Regions from separate parts of the Bradyrhizobium sp. CCGUVB14 genome, predicted to be linked through region 2. Evidence: riboswitches for the same ligand, from Rfam matches in the RefSeq annotation. Region 2 holds a riboswitch; the other holds the start of a gene.

Region 1 (14,439 bases), 330 kb from region 2:
CGGTGCCGCCCGTGCTGAAGGAAGCTGCCTACGGCGTCGGCTGCACCACCTGGGAAGTCGTGCGCAGCGTGGTGATCCCCTACACCCGCGTCGGCATCATCGGTGGCGTCATGCTGGCACTGGGCCGCGCGCTCGGCGAGACCATGGCGGTGACCTTCATCATCGGCAACTCGTTCCGCATCTCGTCATCGATCTTCGCGCCGGGCACCACGATCTCGGCGGCGATCGCCTCCGAATTCGCCGAGAGCGACGGCCTGCACCAGTCCGGCCTGATCCTGCTCGGCCTGCTGCTGTTCGTGCTGACGTTCTTCGTGCTCGCCGGCGCCCGGCTGATGCTGATGCGGCTGGAAAAGAAGGCGGGGAAATAACATGAACCCGATTTATTCACGCCGCCGCCGCAAGGACATCGTGATCCGCGGGCTCTGCTTCGGTGCCGCCGCCTTCGGCGTCACCTGGCTCGCGCTGATCCTGATCACGCTGCTCTATAACGGCCTCGCCGGGTTGAACCTCGAACTGTTCGTCGCGGACACGCCGCCTCCGGGCTCGACCGAAGGTGGTCTGCGCAACGCCATCGTCGGCTCACTGATCATGACCGTGATCGGCGTCGGCATCGGCGCGCCGCTCGGCCTGTTCGCCGGCACCTATCTCGCCGAGTACGGCCGTAACGACAAGCTGACCTCGGTGATCCGCTTCATCAACGACATCCTGCTCTCGGCGCCCTCGATCATCATCGGCCTGTTCATCTACGGCGCGGTGGTGGTGCCGATGCGCGGCTTCTCGGCAATCGCAGGCTCGCTCGCGCTCGCCGTGATCGTGATCCCGGTGGTGCTGCGCACGACCGAGGACATGCTGCTGCTGGTGCCGAACGCGCTGCGCGAGGCTGCCTCTGCGCTCGGCCTGCCGCGCTCGCTGGTGATCAAGCGCATCGCCTATCGTGCGGCGCGCTCGGGCCTCATCACCGGCGTGATGCTGGCCACCGCCCGCGTCGCCGGCGAGACTGCGCCGCTGCTGTTCACCGCACTGTCGAACCAGTTCTTCAGCCTGGGCCTGAACAAGACGATGGCCAACCTGCCGGTCACCATCAACAACTTCGTGCAGAGCCCGTATGCCTACTGGAAGCAGTTGGCCTGGAGCGGCGCCCTGCTGATCACGTTGACCGTGCTTGCCCTGAACATTGGCGCGCGCATCTTGAGCGCCGAGAGGACCGCAAAATGAGCGAAATGTCTGTTTCCGTCAGTACGCCCGCCGTTCATCCCGGCTCGCAGCCTCTGCCTGAAGCCCCGGCCAAGGTAACGGTGCGCAACCTCAACTTCTATTACGGCGAGCACCACGCGCTGAAGAACATCAATCTGGCGCTCGGCACCAACCGCGTCACGGCGTTCATCGGACCGTCGGGCTGCGGCAAGTCGACCCTGCTGCGCATCTTCAACCGGATGTACGACCTCTATCCGGGCCAGCGCGTCTCCGGTCAGCTGATGCTCGACCAGACCAACATCCTCGATCCCAAGCTCGACCTCAATCTGCTGCGCGCCCGCGTCGGCATGGTGTTCCAGAAGCCGACGCCGTTCCCGATGACGATCTACGAGAACATCGCCTTCGGCATCCGTCTCTACGAGAAGATCTCGAAGTCGGAGATGGACGACCGCGTCGAGAAGGCGCTGCGCGGCGGCGCGCTGTGGAACGAGGTCAAGGACAAGCTGAACGCCTCCGGCCTGTCGCTCTCCGGCGGCCAGCAGCAGCGCCTCTGCATTGCCCGCACCGTCGCGGTGCGGCCCGAGGTGATCCTGTTCGACGAGCCCTGCTCGGCGCTCGATCCGATCTCGACCGCGAAGGTCGAGGAGCTGATCCAGGAGCTGTCCGAGAATTACACGATCGCGATCGTGACCCACAACATGCAGCAGGCGGCCCGCGTCTCCGACAAGACCGCCTTCATGTATCTCGGCGAGTTGATCGAGTTCGACGACACCAGCAAGATCTTCACGTCGCCGTCCGACCGGCGCACGCAGGATTACATTACCGGCCGGTTCGGCTGAGGAGACAGGACATGGGTTCTGAACATACCGCAAAGGCCTTCGACACCGACCTCCAGGAGCTCACGCGCCTGGTTGCCGAGATGGGCGGCATCGCCGAGCGCATGATCGTCGATTCCGTCGACGCGCTGATCCGCCGTGATATCGCGCTCGGCCAGCGCGTCGTCACCATCGACGCCGAGCTCGACGCGCTGCAGAAGAAGATCGAGGAACGCGCCGTGCTCACGATCGCGCGCCGCCAGCCGATGGCGGTGGATCTGCGCGAAATCGTCGGCGCCATGCGCGTCGCGACCGATCTCGAACGCATCGGCGACCTCGCCAAGAACATGGGCAAGCGCGTCGCGGCGCTGGAGACGGATTTCCATCCGCTCAAGCTGTTCCGCGGCCTCGAGCACATGACCGACCTCGTGCAGCAGCAGGTCAAGTCGGTGCTGGACGCCTATGCCGCGCACGATCTGCCGGCGGCGATGGCGGTGTGGAAGGGCGACGAGGAAGTCGACGCCATCTGCACCTCGCTGTTCCGCGAGCTCCTCACCTATATGATGGAGGACCCGCGCAACATCTCGTTCTGCATCCATCTGATGTTCTGCGCCAAGAACATCGAGCGGATCGGCGACCACGCCACCAACATTGCCGAGACCGTGTTCTACATGATCGAAGGCCAGGCCATCACCGACAAGCGACCGAAGGGCGACATGACGACCTTCGCCACCACGGTCCCCAATACTTGAATCCTTAAGGAGCGACGACCCAATGGGCGCACGCATTATGGTGGTTGAAGACGAGGAAGCTCTCACCGAGCTCCTCCGCTACAACCTCGAGGGCGACGGCTATGACGTCGAGACGGTGATGCGCGGCGACGACGCCGACACCCGCCTCAAGGAGCACATCCCCGATCTGATCGTGCTCGACTGGATGCTGCCGGGGCTTTCCGGCATCGAGCTGTGCCGCCGGCTGCGGACGCGGTCCGACACCAAGCAGCTGCCGATCATCATGCTCACCGCGCGCGGCGAGGAGAGCGAGCGGGTGCGGGGCCTTGCGACCGGCGCCGACGACTACATCGTCAAGCCGTTCTCGGTGCCCGAGCTGCTGGCCCGGGTGAAGGGTCTGCTGCGGCGCGCAAGTCCCGAGCGGCTCGCAACCGTGCTCGCTTTCGGTGACATCGAGCTCGATCGCGAAAAGCGCCGCGTGGCGCGCTCGGGCCGGCCGATTGATCTCGGCCCCACCGAATATCGCCTGCTGGAGTTTTTCCTGGAGCACCCCGGTCGTGTGTTCTCGCGCGAGCAGCTGCTCGACAGCGTCTGGGGCCGCGATATCTATATCGACGAGCGCACCGTCGACGTGCATATCGGTCGCCTGCGCAAGCTGCTCAATCTTGGTCGCGAGCAGGATCCGATCCGCACGGTGCGCGGTGCGGGCTATGCGCTCGATGACCGGTTTGCGAAGGCCGAGCAGGCCTAAGGCTCTTGCAAGCAGACAAAATAAAAAGCGCGCTGGATGGCGCGCTTTTTTATTTCCCCGGTCGTCCCGGCCTTGTGCCGGGACGAGGTTAACTGGATGCGCTTACCGCGTGCCCGGCTTCGCCGGCGCGCGCCGCCGATCCGCTGCCGGCTGATACGCCACCCGCGAGTGCTGGGCGCAGTAGGGCAGGCCGGAGAGCGCCTTGCCGCCGCAGAAGAAGAAATCCGGGCTCGAGGGATCGCCGACCGGCCAGTGGCAGGTCGCCTCGTTCAATTCGAGCAGCGACAGCCGCTGGCTCATCGGCACCACGTTGTCGTAGGTGACCGGTTCAGCCTCGACTTCGACCTCGAAGGCCTGCGCCAGCGCGGTATTGCCACGCGCGATGGGCCTGCTCACCCGCATCATGTGCTGCGCCGGACGCGCCTTGCGCGGCCGCGGAGCTGCCGAGGACGGGCTCTTGGCGCGGCCCGACAGGCCGAGCCTGTGCACCTTGCCGATCACGGCGTTGCGGGTGACATTCCCAAGCTCAGCGGCGATCTGGCTGGCCGAAAGTCCGGCCTCCCAGAGCTTTTTCAACTGCTCGACGCGATCGTCGGACCAGGTCAAAACCGTCATTGTAACCTTTCCTTCGCCGCGCGCCTGCCATCCTGGGGCGGCACGACGAATGCCTAAGCTTCGAAAAACCCGTGCCGCCAGAATCCCTTAAGGTTCGCCGGGCGCAATGAGCCGCCCGAACGTTTACGCCGGTACATGAGGACTTTTGGGATCAGAACCGCTGCACGAGATGTCGTATCTGACAAGGCAAACGCTACAATATGGCGTGACTCACGCGCAAGAGTCCGACGACTCGCTTCCACATGTTCCGTGGCCAAAAACCCGCAAATCCGGCACCGCAAGACTACGGAATCAGCGTTTCGCGGGGCTTTCCGGGCGGCATTGACACCATTGGTGCCAGGCATAAGATGGCGATGCGTGCCGCCCTTAAAAGGCGGCACGTTTCGTTTTCCGGACCAATGATGCGCTGCGCAACGCACGCTCAGGCCGTCCGAAACATCCAAAGAGACCATCATGACCAACAGCGCAGCACCGCATTTGCTCCCCGTTTTCGCCAGGGCCGACATCGGTTTTGAGCGCGGTGAAGGCGTCTGGTTGATCGCGACCAATGGCGATCGCTATCTCGATTTCACCTCGGGCGTGGCAGTGAATGCGCTCGGCCATGCCCATCCTGCGCTGGTCAAGGCTCTGCAGGAGCAGGCGACAAAACTCTGGCACATGTCGAACCTGTTCCAGAGCCCGGATGGTGAGAAGCTCGCGGCGCGTCTCTGCAACGAGAGTTTTGCCGACTTCGTGTTCTTCTGTAATTCCGGCGCCGAAGCGCTGGAGGGCGTGATCAAGCTCGTCCGCCACCATCACTTCTCCAAGGGGCATCCGGAGCGCTACCGCATCATCACCTTCGAGGGCGCCTTCCACGGCCGCACGCTGGCGACGCTGGCTGCGACCGGCTCTGCAAAATATCTCGAAGGCTTTGGCCCGCCGATGGACGGTTTCGACCAGATCCCGCACGGTGACATCGAGGCCGTGAAGAAGGCGATCGGTCCGCAGACCGCCGGTATCCTGATCGAGCCGATCCAGGGCGAGGGTGGCGTGCGTTCGGCGCCTCCCGGCTTCCTCAAGGCGCTGCGTCAGCTCTGCGACGAGAAGGGCCTGCTGCTCGCCTTCGATGAAGTGCAGACCGGCATGGGCCGCACCGGCGATCTCTTCGCCCATCGGCGCACCGGCGTCACGCCTGACGTGATGTCGCTGGCGAAGGCGCTCGGCGGCGGCTTCCCGATCGGCGCGGTGCTGGCGACCGCGGAAGCGGCCTCCGGCATGGGGCCCGGCTCGCACGGCTCGACCTTCGGCGGCAATCCGCTGGCGATCTCGGCCGCGAACGCAGTGCTCGACGTCATGCTCAAGCCCGGCTTCTTCGACCATGTGCAGAAGATGTCGCTGCTGCTGAAGCAGAAGCTTGCCTCCGTGATCGACCGTCATCCCGATGTCGTCAGCGAAGTTCGCGGCGAGGGGCTCCTGATCGGCATCAAGGCCGTGGTGCCCTCCGGCGATCTGGTCGCAGCGCTTCGCAACGAAAAACTGCTCACCGTCGGGGCCGGCGACAATGTCGTGCGCTTCCTGCCGCCCTTGATCGTCACCGAAGCCGAGATCGAGGACAGCGTCGGGCGGCTCGAACGCGCCTGCACTGCGCTGACCGGCAACAAGCGGGCGGCAAGCTGATGAGCAAGACGCCGAAGCACTTCCTGGACATCAACGAGCTGCCGCTGTCGGAGCTCAAGAGCATGCTCGCGGCCTCCTCCGCCATGAAGGCGAAGCAGAAGGCACATCAGCCGGTCAGGCCGCTCGAGGGCAAGACGCTGGCGATGATCTTCGAACGCCCGTCGACCCGCACGCGGGTGTCGTTCGACGTCGCCATGCGCCAGCTCGGCGGCGAGCCGATCATGCTCACGGGTGCCGAGATGCAGCTCGGCCGCGGCGAGACCATTGCCGACACCGCGCGCGTGCTGTCGCGCTATGTCGACGCCATCATGATCCGCATCCTCAATCACGAGGCGCTGCTGGAGCTCGCTGCGAATGCGACCGTGCCCGTGATCAACGGCCTGACGCGGCGCTCGCACCCGTGCCAGGTGATGGCCGATCTCATGACCTACGAGGAGCATCGCGGCCCGATCGAAGGTCGCACCGTGGCCTGGACCGGCGACGACAACAACGTGCTGGCGTCCTGGGCTCATGCCGCCGAACGTTTCAAGTTCAACCTCAATGTCGCGACCCCGCCGGAGCTCGCTCCGAAGAAGGTGATGCGCGACTTCATCAAGGCCACCAACGCGCCGATCGTGCTCGGCACCGATCCCGAGGCCGCGGTGAAGGGCGCCGATTGCGTCGTCACCGACACCTGGGTGTCTATGGGCGACAAGGAAGGTGAGCACCGTCACAACGTGCTCAAGCCCTACCAGGTCAATTCGAAGCTGATGTCGCTGGCCAAGCCCGACGCGCTGTTCATGCACTGTCTGCCCGCCCATCGCGGCGAGGAGGTCACCGACGAGGTGATCGACGGCCCGCAATCGGTCGTGTTCGACGAGGCCGAAAACCGCCTGCATGCGCAGAAGGGCATTTTGGCCTGGTGCTTTGACGCGGTGAAGTAGAGATACGTGCGAGTGTGTGGCCGCGCTGGCGGCTCCATCCTCCGCTGTCGTCCCGGACAAGCGTAAGCGCAGATCCGGGACCCATAACCACAGGCAGTGGTTTTGCGAGGACTCGGAGTTGTCATCTCGCACGATGACGTCATCCTGTGGTTATGGATCCCGGGTTCGCGCTTCGCGCGCTCCGGGACGACATCCAGTTTGAGGCTGCTTCGTACAACGACACCTGCATCCGGAACGCACCACCTCGCGCCCCCTTCCATTTCCCGTCCTCCGACCCCAGATAAAGCGCCATGGTTTCCCAATCCCCTGACATGAAAACCGGGTCTGAAGGCCCGGTTCGCGCACCATCCGCGGTTCCCATCGATGATGCCGTGTTGCCCTACGAGGTCGATGCGCTCGATGTGCGTGGGCGCCTGGTTCGGCTTGGCCCCGCGCTCGACGAGATCCTGACCAAGCACGATTATCCCGCGCCGGTCGGCAAGCTGCTCGGCGAGGCCATCGTGCTGACCACGCTGCTCGGCTCGGCGCTGAAATTTGAAGGCCGCTTCATCCTGCAGGCACAGACCGACGGGCCGGTGTCGTTTCTGGTGGTGGACTATCAGGCGCCGGATCGCCTGCGCGCCTATGCGCGCTTCGACGCCGAACGCCTCGGTGACACCAAGGATTCCGGCACGCTGCTCGGCCGCGGCCACCTCGCCATGACGATCGACCAGGGGCCCGATATGAGCCGCTACCAGGGCCTGGTGGCGCTCGACGGCGGCAGCCTGGAAGATGCCGCTCACGAATATTTCCTGCGCTCCGAGCAGATCCCGACGCGCGTCCGCCTTGCGGTCGGCGAGGAGTGGCGCTCGAGCGACGGTGGCAAGCATCGCTGGCGCGCCGGCGGCATGCTGATGCAGTTCTTGCCGAAGGCGCCGGAGCGCGCGCGGCAGGCCGATCTGCATCCCGGCGATGCGCCCGATGGCGCCGAGGTGCACAGCGTTGCCGAGGACGATGCCTGGGTCGAGGCGCGCTCGCTGATCGAAACCGTCGAGGACGTCGAGCTGATCGATCCCGATCTCTCCGGCGAGCGGTTGCTCTATCGCCTCTTCCACGAACGCGGCGTGCGCGTGTTCAATCCGCTTGTCCTGAAAGCGCAATGCTCCTGCTCGCGCGATGCGGTTGCCTCCATGCTGAAGAGCTTCTCGCCGGACGATCGCTCGGCGATGGTCAAGGACGACAAGGTCGTCGTGACCTGCGAGTTCTGCTCATCGGTGTACGAGTTCACGCCGGATGAGGCAGGCGTCGAGGACGCGTAGCGCGGTATCGTAGGGTGGGCAAAGCGAAGCGTGCCCACGATCTCGTGCATTTCGACGGAAATGGTGGGCACGGCGCGTTGCGCCTTTGCCCGCCCTACGGCACCGTCATCCGCCGCTAATTCAACACCCGCTTGTTGTCCGGGCTGTCCAGCGAAAACGTCGGCACGTCGATCTCGAAACGTTCGCCGCTTTCGCTGACCATCTGGTAGCGGCCGGTCATGAAGCCGGAGGCGGTCGAGAGCGGCACGCCGGAGGTGTATTCGAAGCGCTCGCCGGGGGCCAAGGTCGGCTGCTCGCCGACCACGCCTTCGCCCTTGACCTCCTGCTGCCGGCCGGAGGCGTCGGTGATGATCCAGTGCCGCGTCTTGAGCTGCACGGTCTCGTCGCCGGAATTGGTGATGACGATGGTGTAGGACCAGAAATAGCGCGAGCGGTCGGCCGACGACTGTTCCGGAACAAAGTTCGGCTCGACGGTCACTTCGATCTGGCGGGTCACGGCGCGGTACATGACTGCCATCATAACGAAAACCCTGCCGGGAACCAAACGCCGCAGGCGGCTTTCGCGACATCGTCCCGCCAGAATTGACAGGGAAGTACACCCGTATGTGATCCGGCCGCTTTGCGAGGCGGCGACGGGACCGGTACAATCCTCATACGTCGCGATTTGCGGAAGGGTTTTTGGGCCCCGATGACCATTGCCGATCAAGTGACGGGATCGACGATCGCGGGAACCGCGGGTGCCAAGCCCGCGGAGGCCAAACCCGTGGCGCGTGCGCCGGCGATCACGCTGCCGGCGATCGGTGAGCGCGAACTCAGGCTCGACCTGTTCCGGGGCCTGGCGCTGTGGCTGATCTTCATCGACCATCTGCCGCCGAATTTGCTGACCTGGTTCACGATCCGCAATTACGGCTTCAGCGACGCCACCGAAATCTTCATCTTCATCTCCGGCTACACCGCCGCCTTCGTCTATGGCCGCGCCATGCTGGAGAGCGGCTTCGTCATCGCCACCGCGCGCATCCTGCGTCGGGTCTGGCAGATCTATGTCGCCCACGTCTTCCTGTTCACGATCTTCCTCGCCGAGATCTCCTACGTCGCGACCAGCTTCGAGAACCCGCTCTACACCGAAGAGATGGGGATCATGGATTTCCTCAAGCAGCCCGATGTCACCATCGTGCAGGCGCTGCTGTTGCGCTTCCGTCCCGTCAACATGGACGTGCTGCCGCTGTACATCGTCTTGATGCTGGCGTTGCCGCTGATCCTGTGGTCGATGAAGTGGCGGCCCGACGTGACGCTTGCGCTGTCGGCCGCCCTCTATGCGGTGACCTGGGAATTCGACCTCTACTTCTCGGCCTATCCGAACGGCTTCTGGGCGTTCAATCCGCTGGCCTGGCAGTTGCTGTTCGTGTTCGGGGCATGGTGTGCGCTCGGAGGTGCGCGACGCATGTCGCGCATTCTGGCGTCACGGGTCACGATGTGGATCTCGATCGCTTATCTCGTTGCGGCGTTCTACGTGACGCTGACCTGGTACGTACCGCAGCTCGGCCATCTCATGCCGAAGCGGCTCGAGCAGTGGATGTATCCGATCGACAAGACCGACCTCGACGTGCTGCGCTTCACGCATTTCCTGGCGCTGGCCGCGCTCACCGTGCGCTTCCTGCCGCGCGACTGGCCGGGCCTGAAATCGCCCTGGCTGCGGCCGCTGATCCTGTGCGGCTCCCATTCCCTCGAGATCTTCTGCCTCGGCGTCTTCCTCGCCTTCGCCGGCCATTTCATCCTGGCCGAGGTCTCCGGTGGACCGGGCATGCATGCGCTGATTAGTCTCTCCGGAATCCTGATCATGTGGGGCGTTGCCTGGGTGATTTCGTGGTACAAGCAGGTGGCCGACAAGAGCGGTACGAAAACCAAAGCCGCCGCCGGCAACGCCGATCTGGCGGGAGGGGGCTGATGAAGGCGAAGGTTCTCCTGAGCCTGATCCTGCTGTGCGCTGGTCTCGTCGCGCCTTCGGCGCGCGCCGGCGAAGCCGTGCCTGCCGCGCCCGCAGCCTGCGAATTACCGCCTTATTTGCTCGCCACCGACAGCCAGCTCCACAAGGTCGCCGACACCGTCAAGGCCGGCAAGCCGCTGGAGATCCTGGTGATCGGCAGCCGCTCCACCACCATTCCATCCTCGGAGGACAGCTCCTATCCGGCGCGGATGCAGGCCATGCTGAAGGACAAGCTGCCGCCTGCGGAGACCGTGCACGTATCCGTAGAAATACAGAGCAAGAAGACAGCGGAGGAAGCCGCCAGTACCTTCGTTAAGCTGATGGAAGCAAAAACACCTACTTTGGTCATCTGGCAGACCGGGACCGTGGATGCTATCCGCTCCATCGATCCCGATGATTTCCGCGGCGCCGTGACCGAAGGGGTCGCTGCGTTGCAAAATGCAGGGGCTGACGTCGTCTTGATGAATTTGCAGTACAGCCCGCGTACCGAAACCATGATCTCGGCGCCGCCTTATCTCGATAATATGCGGGTGGTGGCGCAGGAGCATGATGTCCCGCTGTTCGACCGCTTCGCGATGATGCGGCAGTGGAATGATCAGGGTCAGTTCGACCTGTTCAGCCCCTCCCGCGGCCCTGAGCTGGCGAAGCAGGTCCATGATTGCATCGGCCGGGCGTTGGCACAGTTTGTGATCGACGCCGCCCATCTGGGGCCGGCCCAGCAGCAAAATTGAGGTCTAGCGTTAATGAGTTCTCTCCGCCCTTTTGGCCTGACGACATGGCTGGCCGCGCCCGCAGCGGCGGCGCTGCTGATGCTGACGCCCGTGGTGTTGCGGGCCCCGGCGCGCGCTCAGGCCGCCCAGGCGACGCCGGCGCCGCAGCAGGGCGCTAATCCCGCACCGGCATCACCGTCCCAGACCACGATTGCTGCGACGTCGTCCGCCGAGCAGCGCGGCCTCACCTCGCGCGCCATCGACAAGGTGAAGCAGGTCGCGAAATCCGCCGGCGACATTTTCAGCCGCGTGCCGTGTCTGTCGCCGAAGGGCGGTGCGAACACGATGGGCTCGCTGCCGCATGTCGCGAGCAAGCTCGTCGCCGGCAAGCCCGTCGTGATCGTCGCGTTCGGCTCGTCGTCGACGGCGGGCTACGGCGCGAGCTCGCCCGACTTCAACTATCCGAACCGTCTCGCTGCGCAGCTGCGCCGGCAATATCCCACCGCTGACATCACCGTCATCAATGCCGGAATCGGCGGCGAGGACGCGCCCGAGATGATGAAGCGCCTCCAGAAGGAGGTCATCGACGTGCATCCGGATCTCGTGATCTGGCAGGTCGGCACCAACGCCGTGCTGCGCGATCTCGATCCCGGCGACACCGCCAAGATGGTCGAGGACGGCGTCACCCGCATCCAGGCCGCAGGCGATGCCGACGTCGTGCTGGTCGATCCGCAATATTCGCCGCGCGTCACCGAGCGTCCCGAAAGGGCAAGCAGGATGGTGAAGCTGCTCGGCAAGGTCGCCGAGCTGCGTCACGTCGGTATCTTCCCGCGCTTCGAAGTGATGCGCGAATGGCATGAAAAGCAGGCGCTCCCGGTCGAGAGCTTTGTCATCGCCGACGGCCTGCACATGAACGATTGGGGCTATGCCTGCTTCGCCCAGCTGCTCGGCGACGACATCATCCGCTCGGTCGGCCAGATCAAGCTCGGCGTGAACGTGCCCGCGGACGTGCGGACGTATCGGCCGATGTGATTTGTCGTCCCGGCGAACGCCGGGACCCATACCGCGTGATCTATCGGTGGATTTCGGCTCTAGTACCGGAGACCGCTCAACTACCAGTCTTCGCCAAACCTAATCCTATGGTTATGGGTCCCGGCTTTCGCCGGGACGACAGGAAGCTCTCACGCCTTCTCGAGCGCCGCGGTCAGATCCTCGATCAGATCATCGGCATGCTCGAGCCCGGCCGAGAAGCGAATGAATCCCTCGCTGATGCCGAGCGCGGCGCGATCCTCGGGCTTGAGGCGCTGGTGCGTCGTCGTCGCCGGATGCGTGACGAGGCTCTTGGCGTCGCCGAGATTGTTCGAGATCTTTGCAAGCTTCAGCTCGTTGAGCACGCGGAACGCCGCCGCCTTGCCGCCCTTGACCTCGAAGCCGACCAGCGTCGAGCCGCCGCGCATCTGCTTCTTCACCAGCGCCGCCTGCGGATGATCGGCGCGGCCGGGATAGACCAGTCGCGCGATCTTGGGATGGCTCGCCAGCACGTCGGCGATGCGCGCCGCGGTGTCGGTCTGCGCGCGCACGCGCACGCCGAGCGTCTCCAGGCCCTTGAGCAGGACCCAGGCGTTGAACGGCGAGATCGACGGCCCGGTCTGGCGCATGAAATTATGAATGTGCTCGGCGATGAAGGCCTCCGAGGACAGGATGATGCCGCCGAGACAGCGGCCCTGGCCGTCGATGTGCTTGGTCGCGGAGTAGACGACGACGTCGGCGCCGAGTGCGAGCGGGCTCTGCCAGATCGGCGTGGCGAACACGTTGTCGACGACGAGCCGCGCGCCGCCGCTATGTGCGATCTCGGCGATGCCGGGAATGTCGAGCACGTCGAGCGTTGGATTGGTCGGGCTCTCCAGGAAGAACGTCTTGGTGTTCGGCTTCAGCGCGCGCTGCCATTCGTCGAGATTGGCGCCGTCGACCAGCGTGGTCTCGATGCCGTAGCGGGGCAGCAGATCCTGAATGACGTAGAGGCACGAGCCGAACAGCGCGCGAGACGCGACGACATGGTCGCCGGCTTTCAGCGGCGCCAGGATCGCCGTCGTCACCGCGGCCATGCCTGTTGCCGCCGAGCGCGCGGCCTCTGCGCCTTCGAGCTCGATCATGCGGCGCTCGAACATCGCGATCGTCGGGTTCGAGTAGCGCGAGTAGATGAAGCCGGGGTCCTCGCCCTTGAACCGCGCCTCGCACTCCTCGGCGCTGTTGTAGACATAGCCCTGGGTCAGGAACAGCGCCTCCGACGTCTCGCCATATTGCGAACGCAGGGTACCGGAATGGACCAGGCGGGTTTCGGGACGGTAGTTGGCAGGCGACTTCGACATAGGACCCTCCGACATGACCGTTGACGCAAAAACGGTCACAAAAAAACCGGCCTGGAAATCTCCACGGGCCGGGATCACAGAGGTCCCCGGCCTGTTTAGCGACTTATTTAACGTGGCTGCAAGCCGGCCGGCTCAAATCACCACGGGATAAGTGATGCTCATATTCCGCAATGCCCTTTTCGTCAAGGCGTCCATCGGATAGCCGTAAAAGGCTAGTATTTCCCGCATGTCCGGATGTATTTGACCCCCGATGAGGACCCCCGGTTGACGTTCACGGTTGCCGCCGACGCCAATGGTATCCTGCCCGACCGCATGATCGCGGCGATGGCGGAAGAGGGCCTCATCCTGCCTGCGTACGATTTCGTCGAAAGCCAGATCCAGCCGGCGAGCCTCGATCTGCGCCTCGGTGACATCGCCTATCGCGTGCGCGCGAGCTTCCTGCCCGGCCCCGGTGCCACCGTCGCCGAGCGCATCGATCAGTTGAAGCTGCACGAGTTCAGCCTCGCCGACGGTGCGGTGCTGGAGACCAACTGCGTCTACATCGTGCCGCTGCTCGAGAGCCTTGCGCTGCCGCCGGAGATCGTCGCGGCCGCCAACCCCAAAAGCTCGACCGGGCGGCTCGACGTCTTCACCCGCGTGATCGCCGACGGCACCCGTCGTTTCGACATGATCGGCGCCGGCTATCACGGTCCGCTCTATGCCGAGATCAGCCCGAAGACATTTCCGGTGCTGGTGCGCGAGGGCTCGCGCCTGTCGCAGGTGCGCTTTCGCACCGGTGACGCCATCCTCAATGCCGACGCGCTCGATGCGCTGCATGCCACCGAGCGTCTCGTCGATATCGACGATGCGGATCTCACCGGTGGCGTTGCCGTCTCCGTCGATCTCTCCGGCGAGAAAAGCACGGGCTTCGTCGGCTATCGCGCCAAGCGGCACACCGGCGTGGTCGATGTCGATCGCCGCTCCGGCTACGCGGTGGAAGATTTCTGGGAGCCGATCTCGGCCCGTCCCGATGGCAGCCTGATCCTCGACCCCGGCGAGTTCTATATCCTCGCTTCCAAGGAAGCCGTGCAGGTGCCGCCCGATTACGCCGCGGAGATGGTGCCGTTCGATCCGCTGGTCGGCGAATTCCGCGTGCACTATGCCGGCTTCTTCGATCCCGGCTTCGGCTATGCCGGCGCGGGCGGGCTGGGATCGCGCGCCGTGCTGGAAGTGCGCTCGCGCGAAGTGCCGTTCATCCTCGAGCACGGCCAGATCGTCGGCCGCCTCGTCTACGAGAAGATGCTCGCGCGCCCCGACGCCATGTACGGCCAGCGCATCGGCTCAAACTACCAGGCGCAGGGCCTGAAGCTCAGCAAGCATTTCCGGGTGTAGCTGCACACACGCTGTCATGCCC
Region 2 (14,439 bases):
CAGACCCTCCCCGCCGACCGCCGCTACGCCATCGAGAACGGCCCGAGCGGGTTCGATCCGGAAGCTCCCGCCTGGAAGCCGAAAATCCAGTTCCTGATGCTGGCCCGCAATGAGCGGCTGGCGTCCCTCGATAGCCGGTTCGAGGACGCCACCAACAGCCTCACCATCCGCAAGGACGGCCAGGTCGTCGCCAGCGGCGATCTCGAGACCGCGGCGGGGCGCACCGCCATCGAGGGTTACTTGACGGAGAATTTCCAGCCGGAGCTGAAGGGGCCGCCAAAAGTGCTGTCCGGCCGGGACCACAGCTTTTCCGACGTCGCCCGCAAGGTCGTGTCGATCATCAATCTCAACAGCGTTCGCGCCATCGAGACCATGCTCGGCGGTGTCGCCGTCAATCCGCTGCGCTTCCGCGGCAATCTCTACCTGACGGGCTGGCCGGCGTGGTCCGAACTCGAGCTGGTCGGCCAGACGCTCGCGATCGGGCAGGCCCGGCTGAAGGTGGTCAAGCGCATCGTGCGCTGCCCGGCCGTCAACGTCGATCCCGACACCGCCATACGCGATCTCGAGATACCGCCGACGCTGTCGCGCAATCTCGGCCACATGGATTGCGGCATCTATGCCGAGGTGGTGGCGGACGGCGAGATCGGCGTCGGTGATGCTGTCGCGGTGGAAGAGCCGAAGCTCGTGTGAGCTGATACCGGTCCCGTAGGGTGGGCAAAGCGAAGCGTGCCCACGTTCTTTCCGACTTCAGAGAGGTGGTGGGCACGGCGCGTGCGCGCCTTTGCCCACCCTACGACACCCTCGCTACGGCACTGTCACTCCGTCAATTCGGCATCACATACGCATAGATCCGGCCGCGCGAGATCGGAGCTTCGCGGACGCGGTTGCCGTTGTTGCCGGAGATCATGATCGGATTGCCCTGCGCGTCGATGCCGGTGATGATGCCGACATGACCGCCGCGGCGGCCACGCGACATCACCGCGATGGCGCCGACCTGCGGACCGGAGACGCGCGTACCGTAATGCGCGAACGAGCTCGCCATGTCGGAGCCGGTGCCCTGATGGCCGGTGTGCTGCAGCACCATGTTCATGAAGCGCGCGCACCACAGGCTGCCGCGACCGGTCGGGTTGCCGCCAATGTAGCGGCGCGCCTCGGAGACGAGACCGGACCCGCCGCCAACACCGGCGCCTGCAGCCATGCCGTTATTGGCCATGCCACCGACATTGGCATTCGGATTGTAGCTGGCCTGGGTGTCGGCGAATCCGCTCGCCTGCAATTGCGCCGCGCCGCGCTCGAAGCGCGAGCTGCGTGCATGATGGCGATAGTGATGATGTCTGGCGTGATGCACGTAAGCGTGCCGCTCTGCGCTATGACGATAATGCGGCCGCGCTGAGGCCGGAGAAACGAACACGGCAACCGCCGCGAAGAAAATCGCCAGCGCGATAACACAGCGCGACAGGCGAGACGCAAACAACTCCAACATTACTCATCCTTCGTTGACACCCCCACTTCCAATCGGCCCGTGCGGTGACCGACCTCCGTCTGGCCGTTAAGCCGCCGGATGTGGCGAGAAAAAGACGCCGAGGACGGCGAATAGCTGCGATGATCTTGCGTCAGTGCTGGTGTGAAGCTGCCTCATTGCGGACAACAGCATTAACTGCAATCCTGAAGTCACGGCCTGAAGAGAGGGAAACAGTTAATGCCCCACGCCACGACCAGGGACGACGTCCGCATCTATTTCGAAGAAGCGGGTCAGGGAACGCCAATCATTTTTCTGCACGAGTTCGCGGCCGACTACACCAATTGGGAGCCGCAGATGCGTTACTTCTCGCGCGGCCACCGCTGCATCACCTATTCCGCGCGCGGCTACACGCCATCTGACGTGCCGGCGGGCGAGGTCTACAGCTACGAACATTTCTACAACGACGCGCTCGCGGTGCTCGACCATCTCAAGATCGAGCGCGCGCATCTCGTCGGTCTTTCGATGGGTGCTTACTCGTCGCTGCAGATCGGCTTGAACGCGCCGCAGCGCGCGCTGTCGATGACGCTCGCCGGTGTCGGCTCCGGCTCCGAGCTCGAGAACCTGGATAACTGGCGCAAGCAGTGCCGCGCCAATGCCGAGCAATTCGAGACACTCGGCTCCGCCGAGGTCGCAAAGGTCACGCGCGAGGCGCCGAGCCGGATTCCCTTCCTGGTGAAGGACCCGCGCGGCCACGCCGATTTCTACGCCGCGCTGGCGCGGCACGATTCCAAGGGATCAGCGAACACGATGCGCGGCTTTCAGGGCGGCCGTCCCTCGATCTATACCATGACGAATGCGATCAAGGCCGTGGCCACGCCGGCGCTGATCATCTGCGGCGACGAGGATGACCCTTGCGTCGGGGCGAGCCTGTTCCTGAAGAAGCATCTACCGGCGGCGGGGCTCGCGATGTTTCCGAAATCGGGTCACGTGCTCAATCTCGAAGAGCCCGCGCTGTTCAACGCGAGCGTGGAGCGGTTCGTGGCGCTGGTGGAGGCCGGGAGATGGCCGGTGCGCGATCCGAGGTCGCTGGCGGCGCACTGACTGCCAGCTCCTCGTCACTTCCCCTGCCCGCGGCTCAGCAGGAACACGCCCTGCTCGCCGAACAGATTCCACACCCACCAGGGCAATCGCAGCCGCAGCGGGCGGCCGTAGAGGTCGAGTGCCTCGGCGCGCTCCATCTTGACGCCGATGGCGTCGCAGAGCTCGACGAAGTCCTTGATGGTGCAGAAATGGATGTTGGCGGTGTCGTACCAGCTGGCCGGCAGATTCTCCGTGCGCGGCATGTGGCCGCCGACCAGGAGCTGCAGGCGCATCCGCCAGAAGCCGAAATTCGGGAACGACACGATGGCGCGACGGCCGATGCGCAGCAAATTCTCCAGCACGGCCTTGGGCTGCCGCGTCGCCTGCAGCGTCTGCGACAGGATCACGTAGTCGAAGGCGTCATCGGGGTAGTTGACGAGGTCGGTATCGGCATCGCCTTGCACCACCGCGAGGCCTTTTGCCACGCAGCGGTTGACGCCCTCGCGCGACAGCTCGATGCCACGGCCGTCAATGCCGCGGGTCTCGAGCAACTGAAGCAGATCGCCGTCGCCGCAGCCGACGTCGAGCACTTTCGAGCCCGGCTTGACCATCTCGGCGACCAGCAGATGGTCGGCGCGAAACGGGCCGGACTGCTCCGCAGTGAGACCGTTGAGCGGCAGCACTTGCTGTACAGACATCGCTAGCCGTCCTTGCTGGTGAGCCCGCGCGCCTTGCCTGCCGATTGCAGGAAGGCGCGGGAGATGTCGAAGAATTCGGGCACGTCGAGCAGGAAGGCATCGTGGCCGCGGTCGGTCTCGATCTCGGCAAACGACACCCGCGCACTCGACGCATTCAACGCGTGCACCAGCGCGCGCGACTCCGAAGTCGGGAACAGCCAGTCGCTGGTGAAGGAGACCACGCAGAAACGGGTCTGGATTCCCGCGAACGCTTTCGCCAGCACGCCGCCATGGTCGCCGGCGATGTCGAAATAGTCCATCGCGCGCGTGAGATAGAGATAGGAGTTGGCGTCGAAGCGCTCGACGAAGGACGAGCCCTGGTAGCGCAGATAGGACTCGACCTGGAAATCGGCATCGAACGAGAAAGTCGGCAGCTCGCGGTCCTGCATGCGTCGGCCGAATTTTCGATGCAGTGCTGCGTCCGAAAGATAGGTGATGTGCGCAGCCATGCGCGCGACCGCGAGGCCGCGATGCGGATGGATGCCCTGATCGGCGTAGGCGCCGTTGTGCCAGTCGGGATCGGCCATCACGGCCTGGCGGCCGAGCTCGTGGAAGGCGATGTTCTGTGCCGAATGCCGCGTCGAACAGGCAATCGCCAGCGCCGAGTAGACGCGCTCGGGATAGGCCGCAGTCCATTGCAGCACCTGCATGCCGCCCATCGAGCCGCCGACGACGGCGAACAGCGTGTCGATGCCGAGCCGGTCGATCAGCATCGCCTGCGCGCGCACCATGTCGGGGATGGTGATGACGGGGAAATCCAGGCCCCACACCTTGCCGGTAGCGGGATTGATCGAGGCGGGCCCGGTCGAGCCCATGCAGCCGCCGATCACGTTGGAGCAGATGATGAAGTAGCGGCTTGGATCGAGCGGACGGCCGGGACCGACCAGCGTCTCCCACCAGCCGGATTTGCCGGTGACGGGATGCACATTGGCGACGTGCTGATCACCGGTCAGCGCATGGCAGATCAGCACGGCGTTGGAGCGATCGGCGTTGAGTTCGCCATAGGTCTTGTAGGCGATCTGGAACGGGGTGAGATCGATGCCACAATCGAGCCGCAGCGGCTGGTCGGCGCCGAACTGCGCGACCTCCGAACTCGGATGATCGACTTCATGCGACCGGTCGTCGGCACTGATCGCGGGACTGGGGACAGACTTGACGCCAACCATCTCTGACCATCGACCTCGTTTGCGATCAAACGTGAGACCGCGATGAAATCAGGCCATGAAAAACCCGGCCTGAACGATAGGTTCGGCCGGGATCGAAAGCGTCCCCGGCCTGTTTAGCGAGTTTTTTAACGTGGCTGCAAGCCGGCCGGCTCAAATGACCACGGAACAGGCAAAAACCTACCGGCTTGGGCCCTTTTCGTCAAGTCACGGTCCGGATTAGCCAGAATGGCCTCTCTGCGGGCTCCCTGGCAGGTCGTCATTTCTCTTTGCTTTCGTCGCCCTGACTGCCTAATCAAGACATCGACCGCAGCGGATCCGGCTTGCCCGATCCGCATTGGAACGCCTCTCACAACAGCACTCGCAGATATGTCCCAACGTCCGCCCGCGCCACCATCTCTCCAGGAATTGCGCAAGGAGATCGACGCGATCGACGAGGGCATGCATCGCCTGCTGATGCAGCGCGGCGACATCATCGACCGCCTGATCCAGGTGAAGCAGACCCAGGAGGTCGGCTCGGCGTTCCGCCCGGCGCGCGAAGCCTCGATGATGCGTGACATCGTGCAACGCCATCGCGGCATCCTTCCGCTCGACACGGTCGAGAGCATCTGGCGCGTCATCATCTCGACCTTCACCTATGTCCAGGCGCCGTTCTCCGTGCATGCCGACATCTCGGTGAGCGAGCCGGCGATGCGCGATTCCGTGCGCTTCCATTTCGGCTTCACGGTGCCTTACGTCGCGCATTTCAGCGCACAGGCGGCGGTCGAGGCCGTGGCGAAATCCAAGGGCGACCTGGCGCTGGTCTCGGCGACATCGAGCCGCACGCCGTGGTGGCTGGAGTTGGAGGCTGATGGCGCGCCGAAGATCATTGCGCGCATGCCCTTCGTCGAGCGCGCCGATCATCCGGCGGCGCTGCCCGTATTCGCGATCTCGCGCGTCGCCGACAGCGCCGTGGTCACGGAGGTCGAGACCTTCAGCGTGCGCGTCTCGGGGTGGAACGCCGAGGTCGCGCGGGCGCTGTCGCCGCTCGCCGATATCGTGGCGGTGCCCGATACCGCCTTCGACGGCGCAGCGTTGCTGGTCTCGGTGACGAGCGACACCAGCATCGACAAAATCAGAGCTGCCCTGATCGAGGCAGGGGCCTCGGTGCGCTCCACGGCCCTCGTCGGCAGCCACGCAACGCGCTATACGGTGCCCCCGACCGGGCCGAAATCGTAAATCGCGTACCGCCTAAGCCTATCCGGAGTTGAAGATGTCCCGCCCCGTGCCGAATCCCGGCATTCTCGATATTGCGCCCTACACGCCCGGCAAGACCCCGGTGCCGGAGCCGGGCCGCAAGGTGTTCAAGCTCTCGGCCAACGAGACGCCGTTCGGACCCTCGCCCAAGGCAATCGAGGCCTTCAAGCATGTCGCGGACCATATGGAGGACTACCCGGAAGGAACCTCGCGCGTGCTGCGCGAGGCGATCGGCCGTTCTTTCGGGCTCGATCCGAACCGCATCATCTGCGGCGCCGGCTCGGACGAGATCCTCAACCTGCTCGCCCACACCTATCTCAGCCACGGCGACGAGGCGATCTCGACCACGCACGGCTTCCTGGTCTACCCGATCGCAACGATGGCGGTCGGCGCCAAGAACGTGGTCGCGGCCGAGAAGAACCTGACCTGCGACGTCGACGCCATCCTCAAGGCGGTGACGCCGAAGACGAAGCTGGTCTGGCTCGCCAACCCCAACAACCCGACCGGCACCTATATCCCGTTCGACGAGGTCAAGCGCCTGCGCGCCGGCCTGCCGTCGCACGTGCTGCTGGTGCTGGACGCCGCCTATTGCGACTATGTCTCGCGCAATGACTACGAGATGGGGATCGAGCTCGTCGCCACCACCGACAATACGGTGGTGACGCACACCTTCTCCAAGATCCACGGCCTCGCGGCCCTGCGCATCGGCTGGATGTTCGGCCCCGAGCACATCATCGACGCCGTCAACCGCATCCGCGGCCCGTTCAACGTGTCGACGCCGGCGATGTATGCCGCGGTCGCCGCGATCGAGGACACCGCGCACCAGGCGATGTCGAAGCAGTTCACCGAGACCTGGCGCAACTGGCTCACCGAGGAGATCACCAAGCTCGGACTGAAGGTGACGCCGGGCGTCGCCAATTTCGTGCTGATCCACTTCCCGCAGGAAGGCAAGACCTCGGACGCGGCCGATGCCTATCTCACCAAGCGCGGCCTCGTGCTGCGCGCGTTGAAGAACTACGGCCTGCACCACCAGCTGCGCATGACCATCGGCACCGAGGAGGCCAATCGCCTCGTCGTCGACGCCCTGCGCGACTTCATGGCCGGCAAATGAGCGTGGACCCGCACTTCCAGCGCGTCGCGCTGATCGGCTTCGGTCTGATCGGCGGCTCGATCGCGCGTGCTGCCAAGCTTCAGGGCTTGGCTGGCGAGATCGTCACCACCGCGCGCTCGGAGAAGACGCGCGCGCGGGTGCTCGAGCTCGGCATCGTCGACCAGGTCGTGGCGACCAATGCGGAAGCCGTGAAGGATGCCGATCTCGTCATCCTCTGCATTCCCGTCGGCGCCTGCGGGCCGGTGGCACAGGAGATTGCGGCGCATCTCAAGCCGGGTGCCGTCATCTCCGATGTCGGCTCGGTCAAGGGCGCTGTCGTCAAGGACATGGCGCCGCATCTGCCGAAGCACGTCCATTTCGTGCCGGCGCATCCGGTGGCGGGCACCGAGCATTCGGGCCCGGATTCCGGTTTCGCCGAGCTCTTCATCAACCGCTGGTGCATTTTGACGCCGCCGGAAGGCACCGACGCCGCCGCAACCGCGCATTTGCGCGCCTTCTGGGCGGCGATGGGTGCCAAGGTCGAGGTGATGACGCCGGATCATCATGATCTCGTGCTCGCGATCACCAGCCATCTGCCGCATCTGATCGCCTACACGATCGTCGGCACCGCCGACGAGCTGCAGCAGGTGACGGAATCGGAGGTCATCAAGTTCTCCGCCGGCGGCTTCCGCGACTTCACCCGCATCGCGGCCTCCGACCCGACGATGTGGCGCGACGTCTTCCTTGCCAACAAGGACGCCGTGCTGGAGATGCTCGGCACCTTCACCGAGGATCTCGCAAAGCTCACCCGTGCGATCCGTCGCGGTGATGGCGAAGCGCTGTTCGATCACTTCACCCGCACCCGCGCCATCCGCCGCGGCATCGTCGAGATCGGCCAGGATTCGGCGGCTGCGGACTTCGGCCGCCAGCACGGGCAGCTCGACAAGAAACCTAGCTAGCCGCGGTCCTTGACCCCTGCGATACGGCTCCGGCCGGCAAGACCGGCGCCGATCTGCATGCATACGCCCAGCATCCAGGTGGCGCCGAACAGCAGATTGCCGGCGGCATCGGACGTCTCGTCGAACACGAAAGCATAGAGCGCGAGCAGGCCCGCTCCGGCGGCGAGGAACGTGCCGGTCGCGCTGGCGAGGCCGATCGCGGGCGATCGTTGCGCCGGCCCGGGCTCAAGCTGCGGCCAGCGCGGGATGTCGATCCCGAGATAGGCGCCGATCATGCCGAGCACGATCAGCAAGACAGTGAATTCGACGGTGTCGAACCCCGGCAGCTCCGCCCGCATCAGCAATGCGGCGACGAATGTGGCGCCGATCGCACCCGTCATCGCCAGGCCCAGCCGGGCGACGACGTGCGCGAGCCGAAGGATCAGAAGACCGTCGGACAATGGCCGTCCTCTGGTGAGGCCTTGTGTTTGAGCATGATCTCCGCGCAAACGCGTTCCGCGTTTGTCGCGAGGGAAAACCGCTGCACACTTTTCCTGATCATGCTCAGAACGGATAGTACCGGATCTGCGTCATGACGATGTTGTCGTCGGTCTTGGGCGCGCCGCCGACACCGGCGAAGGCGAACCGCTGTGTGTAGGAATACTGCACGCCGGCTTTGAGCGTGCCGTAATTGCCCTGGTAGATGGTGTCGTAGATGCCGGCGGTGATCTGCCGGACTTCCTTGGTATTGCCGTTACAGGTCGCGGCCGGGGTGTTCTCGGTGAAGCAGCCGGTGTTGTTGTAGAGCGGATTGCCGTAACCGAACGGCACCGTTCCGACATTGGCGAAATTGGCCTTGGCCTTTTCGAGGCCCGCGTAGCTGTAGACATCGAGGCTCGGCGTTGCGTGCCAGATCAGGCCGACCGCAGCCGCCGTGATCGTCAGCGGCAGTACCGTGCCGTCCTGCGCCACCGCCGCATCGGGGAACGGCGTCGCCGTGAAGCGGCCGAGCACGCCATGTGCGCCATAGAGCTGAAGGTCGAGGGTTTTCGGGATCAGCTCGGCAAAGATATGGCCGCCGAAGCTGCCGGTGTCGTAGGTGTGGTTGGCGCCATTGAAGCGATCGAACAGCTGGCGATAGAGCGCCCAGGCTTCGACGTGCAGCTTGTAGGGCCCGAGCCGCGGATCCCACGCCGCCTTGACGGTAACGTCAGGCACCTGGTTCAGGCTGACATTGTTGAGGTTGTTGAAGAAGCTGCCGCCCGGCCCGGTGAGATTGACCTGAAGGTTCGGATTGAGCACGCCCTGCGGACCGACCGCGGGCGTACCGACCGTCGGCGTGTTGCCGCCGAAGAAGGCGGTCTGCGGATTCTCGACCGACGCGGCGAGCTTGAATTCGGGCCCGAGATCCTTCCAGACGCGCAAACCAGGCTGCCGTGCCGCCAGAAATCCCGGAACGGATTCGAAGTCGATGACACCGGGCGCGTCGACGCCGCGCGGATCGATGCCCGACTTGGTCGGCGCGTTCAGCGACCAGGATTGGCCGGCGAGGAAGTGCAGGCCGAGATCGGTCCGGTCGAGCTCGAGACTGAGCTGCCGCATCCGAGGATTGAACGAGTTGGTCGCAACCGAGCTCGCCGTTTGCGCCGCGCCCTCGAAGTCGATTTCGCCGTAGCCGGCGAGATGCGTATCGGGATCGGCGTTACCTTCGGCAAGCACCGAGAACCGGCTCTGTCGCGCGGAGAACCGCGTCTCCGGGAAGTAGAAATTGTGGCTCTGCTGATAGGGAATGAAATTGAACACCGAGCCGGTGTCGGAAGCGATGTTGCGCGAGCGGTAGATGCCGGTGAGATCGACCCAGCCGCCGAATGTCAGCGTGATGCCCTTGTAGCAGATCTTGCCGGACGCCGACGCACAGGCATCGACGGGCAGCGCCTTGTAGGTCCCCGACATCGGCATGGCCTTGGCCTGCACGGCTTCGACCTGACGGGTCTTACGTGCCTCCGAATCCACCTTCTGCTGCAGCTCCTTCAGCTTCGCCTTCAGCGCCTGGAGTTCGGTTGTGACATTGTCGTCGGCACGCGCCTGTCCCGAACAGGCAGCGAGTAGTCCCAGCATGAGTCCGCGAGTGATGATCCGCACGTAAGCCTCCCTCCACATGGGAAGCAGGTGCTGTTGGTTGCGCCCCCGGCGCGTGCATGCTTCCCTGGTGTGGAGTGATGCGAATGAGCGGGCTGTTATTCTCGGCGAGGCGCGTCTTCTGCATCACGTTTTCCTGACGATCATGTTCGGAATATTTTCGTGGCTTCCCCGATCCGCACGCGCGCGATTGCTGCGCTTCCGACGCAACGCGCATTGGGCCCGACCGGGACATGGCCGGGCCCAACTCCGCGACGCGCAAAGCCTCAAGGGGGGATGGCGGCTATTGACCCTTGGTCGCGCGGATCACCGTGGGGCGCGGTGATTTCGCAGACGGCGCGTAAGCCATCGCATCGCGCGGCGCAGGGCTCGCGAGATGGCGGTCGCCGTTCGGATACTGGGCTTGGTGGGCGGCCGGCTGCTGCGACCGCCACTGCGCGAAGGCAGGCGTCGCGAGTGCGGTCGACATGGCGATGGCGGCAATGAACAGCTTGGACGTCGTCATGGGTATCTCTCCTGCCTCGGTGGCCCGCGTCATCGGGCAGCCGACATGGAGAGAGACCGGGCTTGGCGGCTCCGCATTCCCGGCGGACGATCACGATCCAGCGAAGAGACCGTGACGTCGCCGGTGAGAGCAACGACCGCTAGTACAGCGGCGGAATCTGGCCGACCGTGATCGGGCCGAGCAGCACGGCGCCGTCGACGAATTTCAGCGGGAAGCTGCGGGCCTTCTTGCCCTCGAGGGTGCTCTCAGTGCCGATCGAGTTGATGCCGGCGGCGACGCCGGCATTGGCGTTCTGCTTGATGACCTTGCCGAGGCCGGGAACGGCACGGTCGAGCGCGCCGAAGAGATTGTTGAGGTCCTTCGACTTCACGCCGGGGGCGACGCGATCGAGCGTCGCCTGCGGTACGCCCTCTTCCAGCATCTTCTCGATCCCGAGCGCCGGAATGACGCGTTCGAGACCGGTCACGGTCATCTGCAATTCGCCATCCAGTCGGCCATTGGCCGATAGGCCCAGCGTGCCGGCCGCGACTGCGATCATCTCGCCCTGCTGGATCCGCGACTGCACGATTTCGATATGGCCGCCGGCGGCCTGGATCTCGCGGAAGCGCTGCGGCCAGGGCTTTGGGGTGAGATCGGAGAGCCCGGTGATCTTCGCACGCGTGTCGGCTTCGAACGGCTCGGCGAGCAGCGGGTGCACGCCCTGGATGCTGCCCTGCGCGACCTGAAGCACGGTCTCGATCACGGGGTGATCGGCCGGCGATCCGTCGGCGATGCGACCATGCAGCTCAATCTGCTTGGCGCGCGCGAGCGGCACCTGCACCGAACCATCGAGCCGGTTGATGCTGGGATCGTCGAACACGATGGAGGCGCGTTCCGGGATGGCCGGCAAGCCCACCACGCTGCTGCGGCCATTGCTCCAGTTCACCACAAAGGTGTTTTGCGTGACGCCGTCAGTCAATGTTGCCGGCGCGGAAAACTCGGCGATGACGTGCTTGGGATCGTAGACCTGCGCCAGAACCAGAATGTTGTCGAGCTTGGCCGTGAACGGCGTCTTGCTCGCATTCTGTGACACCAGGGCGACGCTGGCGCCGGAGCACTGGACCTCGAAGCGGAACGGGAAGCCGGCAATCGAGCGCTTGGCGCAGTCATAGATGCGGCCGGATTTGGCCTCCTGCGCGCGCCAGGCATCGGCCGCGACCTCGGCCTGCGAGGCCGCATAGAACCAGAAGCCGCTCCAGGCGGCCGCGAGGATCAACAGGATGACGGGAGCAATGAAAAGGCCCCAACGGGAGCGCCGGCCTGCGGCAATGGTCATATCGGACATGCGGCGACCCTTTGACCCCAGATTTTGTCAAATGTAAGCGAGGCTGGCCCCGGGCGAAAGGCCGAGAATTCGCTTCGCTTGGGGGCACGGTTCTGGTAGCCGTGCCCGAAATGTCGGAAATCACCCTTCCCACCGTCACGTCAGCCAAGGGCGACCTCTGGGTGTTCGGCTACGGATCGCTGATGTGGCGGCCGGGCTTCGAATTCGAGGAGCGCGTCCCGGCGCGGCTGGTCGGCGAGCATCGCGCGCTCTGCGTCTACTCCTTCGTGCATCGCGGCACGCCCGAGCAGCCGGGCCTGGTGCTGGGGCTCGACCGCGGCGGCGCCTGCCGTGGCATCGCCTTCCGTGTCGCTGAAAAGAACCGTGCCGACGTGGTCGCCTACTTGCGGGCGCGCGAGCAGGTGACGTCGGTCTATCGCGAAGTGATGCGCTCGGTGTGGCTGGAGAACGAAGCGCGCGAGCGCGTCTCGGCGCTCGCCTATGTCGTCGACCGCGGTCATGTGCAGTATGCCGGCCGGCTGTCGCTCGCCGACCAGCACCGCCATGTGCTGCAGGGTCACGGTCAGTCCGGCGCCAACCGCGACTACGTGACGGCGACCATCAAGGCGATCGAGGCCGAAGGCTTTCGCGACACGCAATTGCATCAGCTCGCGACGATGCTGCATGGTGCGCACGCGCCGGCTCCCGCAGAAGATCGAGAGAACCGCTAGCTCCCCGAGGGCGCGTAGCTCGGCGCGCTGCCGATCAATTGCTCCTGCTCCTTGCGGCCGGCCTCGACGAGGCGAGCGGTCGCATCCTCGATCGCCGTCTGCACGCGGGTGAGAAACTCATCCTTGGGCAGGCCCGGCGGCAACGGATCGAGGAACTCCACCACCAGCGTGCCGGGATAGCGCATGAACGTCCGGCGCGGCCAGAACAGACCGGAATTGAGCGCGATCGGCAGGCACTGCACGCCGCAGGATGAATAGATCTGCGCAAACCCGGTCTTGTAGTCCGGCGGCGCCCCCGGCGCACGACGCGTGCCTTCCGGAAAGATCACGAGCTGGCCGCCTGCGCGCACCGCCTCGCGCGCGCGCCGCGTCATGTCCAGCAGCGCCTTGACGCCGGCATTGCGGTCGATCGCGATCATCCCGGTCTTGACCAGGAACTGGCCGAACACCGGGATCTGCATGAGCTGGCGCTTGAGGATGAAGATCGGGCGATGAAAGAAGCCCGGCAGCACGAAGGTTTCCCAGAACGACTGGTGCTTCGCCACGATCACCAGCGGCCCCTGCGGGATCTTCTCGACCCCACGAAATTCGATTTTGATGTTGCAGACCACGCGCATCAGGAAAAGCGTCGCCTTCGCCCACCATTCGGCGACCGTCAGCATCGCGCGCGGCGGCAATGCGAAGGTCGGCAGCGCCACGATCGCGAGGCACACCAGCACGGCGTAGAACAGCACGTTGAACAGCAGCGAGCGCACGAAAATCAGGAACATCGAAAATCCGATCAATTGGCCTGCGCCGTGGCGGGCCGCCTGGATTGCAGACCCGCAGGCTGCTCCGACACTTCGGGGGAAAGGTCAATGCCGAAATCTTCCAGCCGCACCCTGAGCTCGGCGGCGATGTACTTGACATATTCGGACAGGAGCAGCCGCAGCGTCGAGGCCGAGGTCCACCACGGTTCCTCGCGCCATTTGTCGCCGACCACGGCGAACGGGATCAGCGCGGTCTCCGGCATCGCATGCGAGAACTCCACCAGCGCGCGCGGCATGTGATAGTTCGAGGTCACCACGATCAGCGACTTGAAGCCGCGTCCATCGGCCCAGCGCCGCGCCTCAGCAGCGTTGCCGCGGGTCGTCAGCGCAGTACGATCGAGATCGACGCAGCAGGTCATGAAAGACTGGTTCTCCGGCAGCGTCCGGGAGATGTCGCTCGCGGTCGAGGTCGGATGCACACCCGAGATCAGAAGCCTTTTGCCGTAACCGGCCGCCAGCAGCTCCATCGCATCCGAGACCCGCGAGGAGCCGCCGGTCAGCACCACGATGCCGTCGGCCTTGCGGTCGGGCGCCATCTCGGCGCCGCGCAATTGCGACAGGAACGCGACGAACCCCGCCGCCGCGCCGACAAAGGCGAATGCGATCGTCGACACGACGGTCGCGCGGAGCCAGCCGCGCGGCAGTTTCGGCGATCGATCGTCGGTCGGCGAGGTCATATGATGTCGGTGATCCCTTCCCCGGATTATTTTAGGACGTTTTGAGGCGAAGTGGAGTCCGGTTTAACGGACTCAATCCACGTCATTCAGCGTCGCGAACAGGGTCTGGCGCGAGGCGGCCGCGGTGATGGCACCGATCAGGACGGCCTGCACCGCGAGCACGACATAGCCGGACGGCCGCAGTGAGAAGGTGCCGAGCAGGGCTGCGAACTGGTCGCCGACCGGGGTGCCGGAGAACCAGCCGGCAATCGACTCGGAGAAGCCGAACAGCAGCATGGCGACGCCGCCGCCGATGACGCCGCCTTCGAGGCCGAGCCTGAGGAAGTGCCGCAGGAAATGATTGGCAATGTAGCGGTCGCCGGCGCCGACGAAATGCAGGACCTCGACGATCGGGCGGTTCGCCGCCATCGCGCCGCGGGTCGCGAACGAGACCGAAATGATGGTCGCGACGATGACGAGCGCGAGGATACCAATGCCGGCGAACACGGTCGCATTGGTCATCGAGCGCATCCGTTCGATCCAGGCGCGATGATCGTCGACGCTGGCGCTCGGTGCCACCTGCGTCACGC

The links. Region 2 has a riboswitch for S-adenosylmethionine ahead of NLM32_RS42820 (homoserine O-acetyltransferase). Riboswitches for the same ligand answer to the same signal wherever they lie in the genome.
Region 1: it holds a riboswitch for S-adenosylmethionine, as region 2 does, so the genes downstream of both, NLM32_RS44380 (O-succinylhomoserine sulfhydrylase) here and NLM32_RS42820 (homoserine O-acetyltransferase) in region 2, are expected to answer to the same signal.

Annotation. Positions count from the first base shown of each region.
Region 1 is NZ_JANADS010000001.1:9,475,128-9,489,566, reverse strand. It holds gene pstC (phosphate ABC transporter permease subunit PstC) at 1-368, shown strand, start outside; gene pstA (phosphate ABC transporter permease PstA) at 370-1,215, shown strand; gene pstB (phosphate ABC transporter ATP-binding protein PstB) at 1,212-2,033, shown strand; gene phoU (phosphate signaling complex protein PhoU) at 2,045-2,761, shown strand; gene phoB (phosphate regulon transcriptional regulator PhoB) at 2,784-3,491, shown strand; gene NLM32_RS44420 (GcrA family cell cycle regulator) at 3,594-4,106, opposite strand; gene NLM32_RS44415 (aspartate aminotransferase family protein) at 4,560-5,762, shown strand; gene argF (ornithine carbamoyltransferase) at 5,762-6,685, shown strand; gene NLM32_RS44405 (Hsp33 family molecular chaperone) at 6,976-7,983, shown strand; gene apaG (Co2+/Mg2+ efflux protein ApaG) at 8,099-8,491, opposite strand; gene NLM32_RS44395 (OpgC domain-containing protein) at 8,672-9,928, shown strand; gene NLM32_RS44390 (SGNH/GDSL hydrolase family protein) at 9,928-10,698, shown strand; gene NLM32_RS44385 (SGNH/GDSL hydrolase family protein) at 10,711-11,709, shown strand; gene NLM32_RS44380 (O-succinylhomoserine sulfhydrylase) at 11,859-13,046, opposite strand; SAM riboswitch at 13,121-13,200, opposite strand; gene NLM32_RS44375 (2'-deoxycytidine 5'-triphosphate deaminase) at 13,281-14,417, shown strand.
Region 2 is NZ_JANADS010000001.1:9,144,140-9,158,578, forward strand. It holds gene NLM32_RS42800 (MOSC domain-containing protein) at 1-690, shown strand, start outside; gene NLM32_RS42805 (TIGR02594 family protein) at 824-1,483, opposite strand; gene NLM32_RS42810 (alpha/beta fold hydrolase) at 1,700-2,563, shown strand; gene metW (methionine biosynthesis protein MetW) at 2,578-3,240, opposite strand; gene NLM32_RS42820 (homoserine O-acetyltransferase) at 3,243-4,445, opposite strand; SAM riboswitch at 4,538-4,617, opposite strand; gene NLM32_RS42825 (chorismate mutase) at 4,812-5,660, shown strand; gene hisC (histidinol-phosphate transaminase) at 5,695-6,789, shown strand; gene NLM32_RS42835 (prephenate/arogenate dehydrogenase family protein) at 6,786-7,727, shown strand; gene NLM32_RS42840 (hypothetical protein) at 7,724-8,167, opposite strand; gene NLM32_RS42845 (hypothetical protein) at 8,271-9,848, opposite strand; gene NLM32_RS42850 (hypothetical protein) at 10,129-10,350, opposite strand; gene NLM32_RS42855 (DUF2125 domain-containing protein) at 10,490-11,674, opposite strand; gene NLM32_RS42860 (gamma-glutamylcyclotransferase) at 11,785-12,384, shown strand; gene NLM32_RS42865 (1-acyl-sn-glycerol-3-phosphate acyltransferase) at 12,381-13,154, opposite strand; gene NLM32_RS42870 (YdcF family protein) at 13,166-13,870, opposite strand; gene NLM32_RS42875 (ABC transporter permease) at 13,943-14,439, opposite strand, start outside.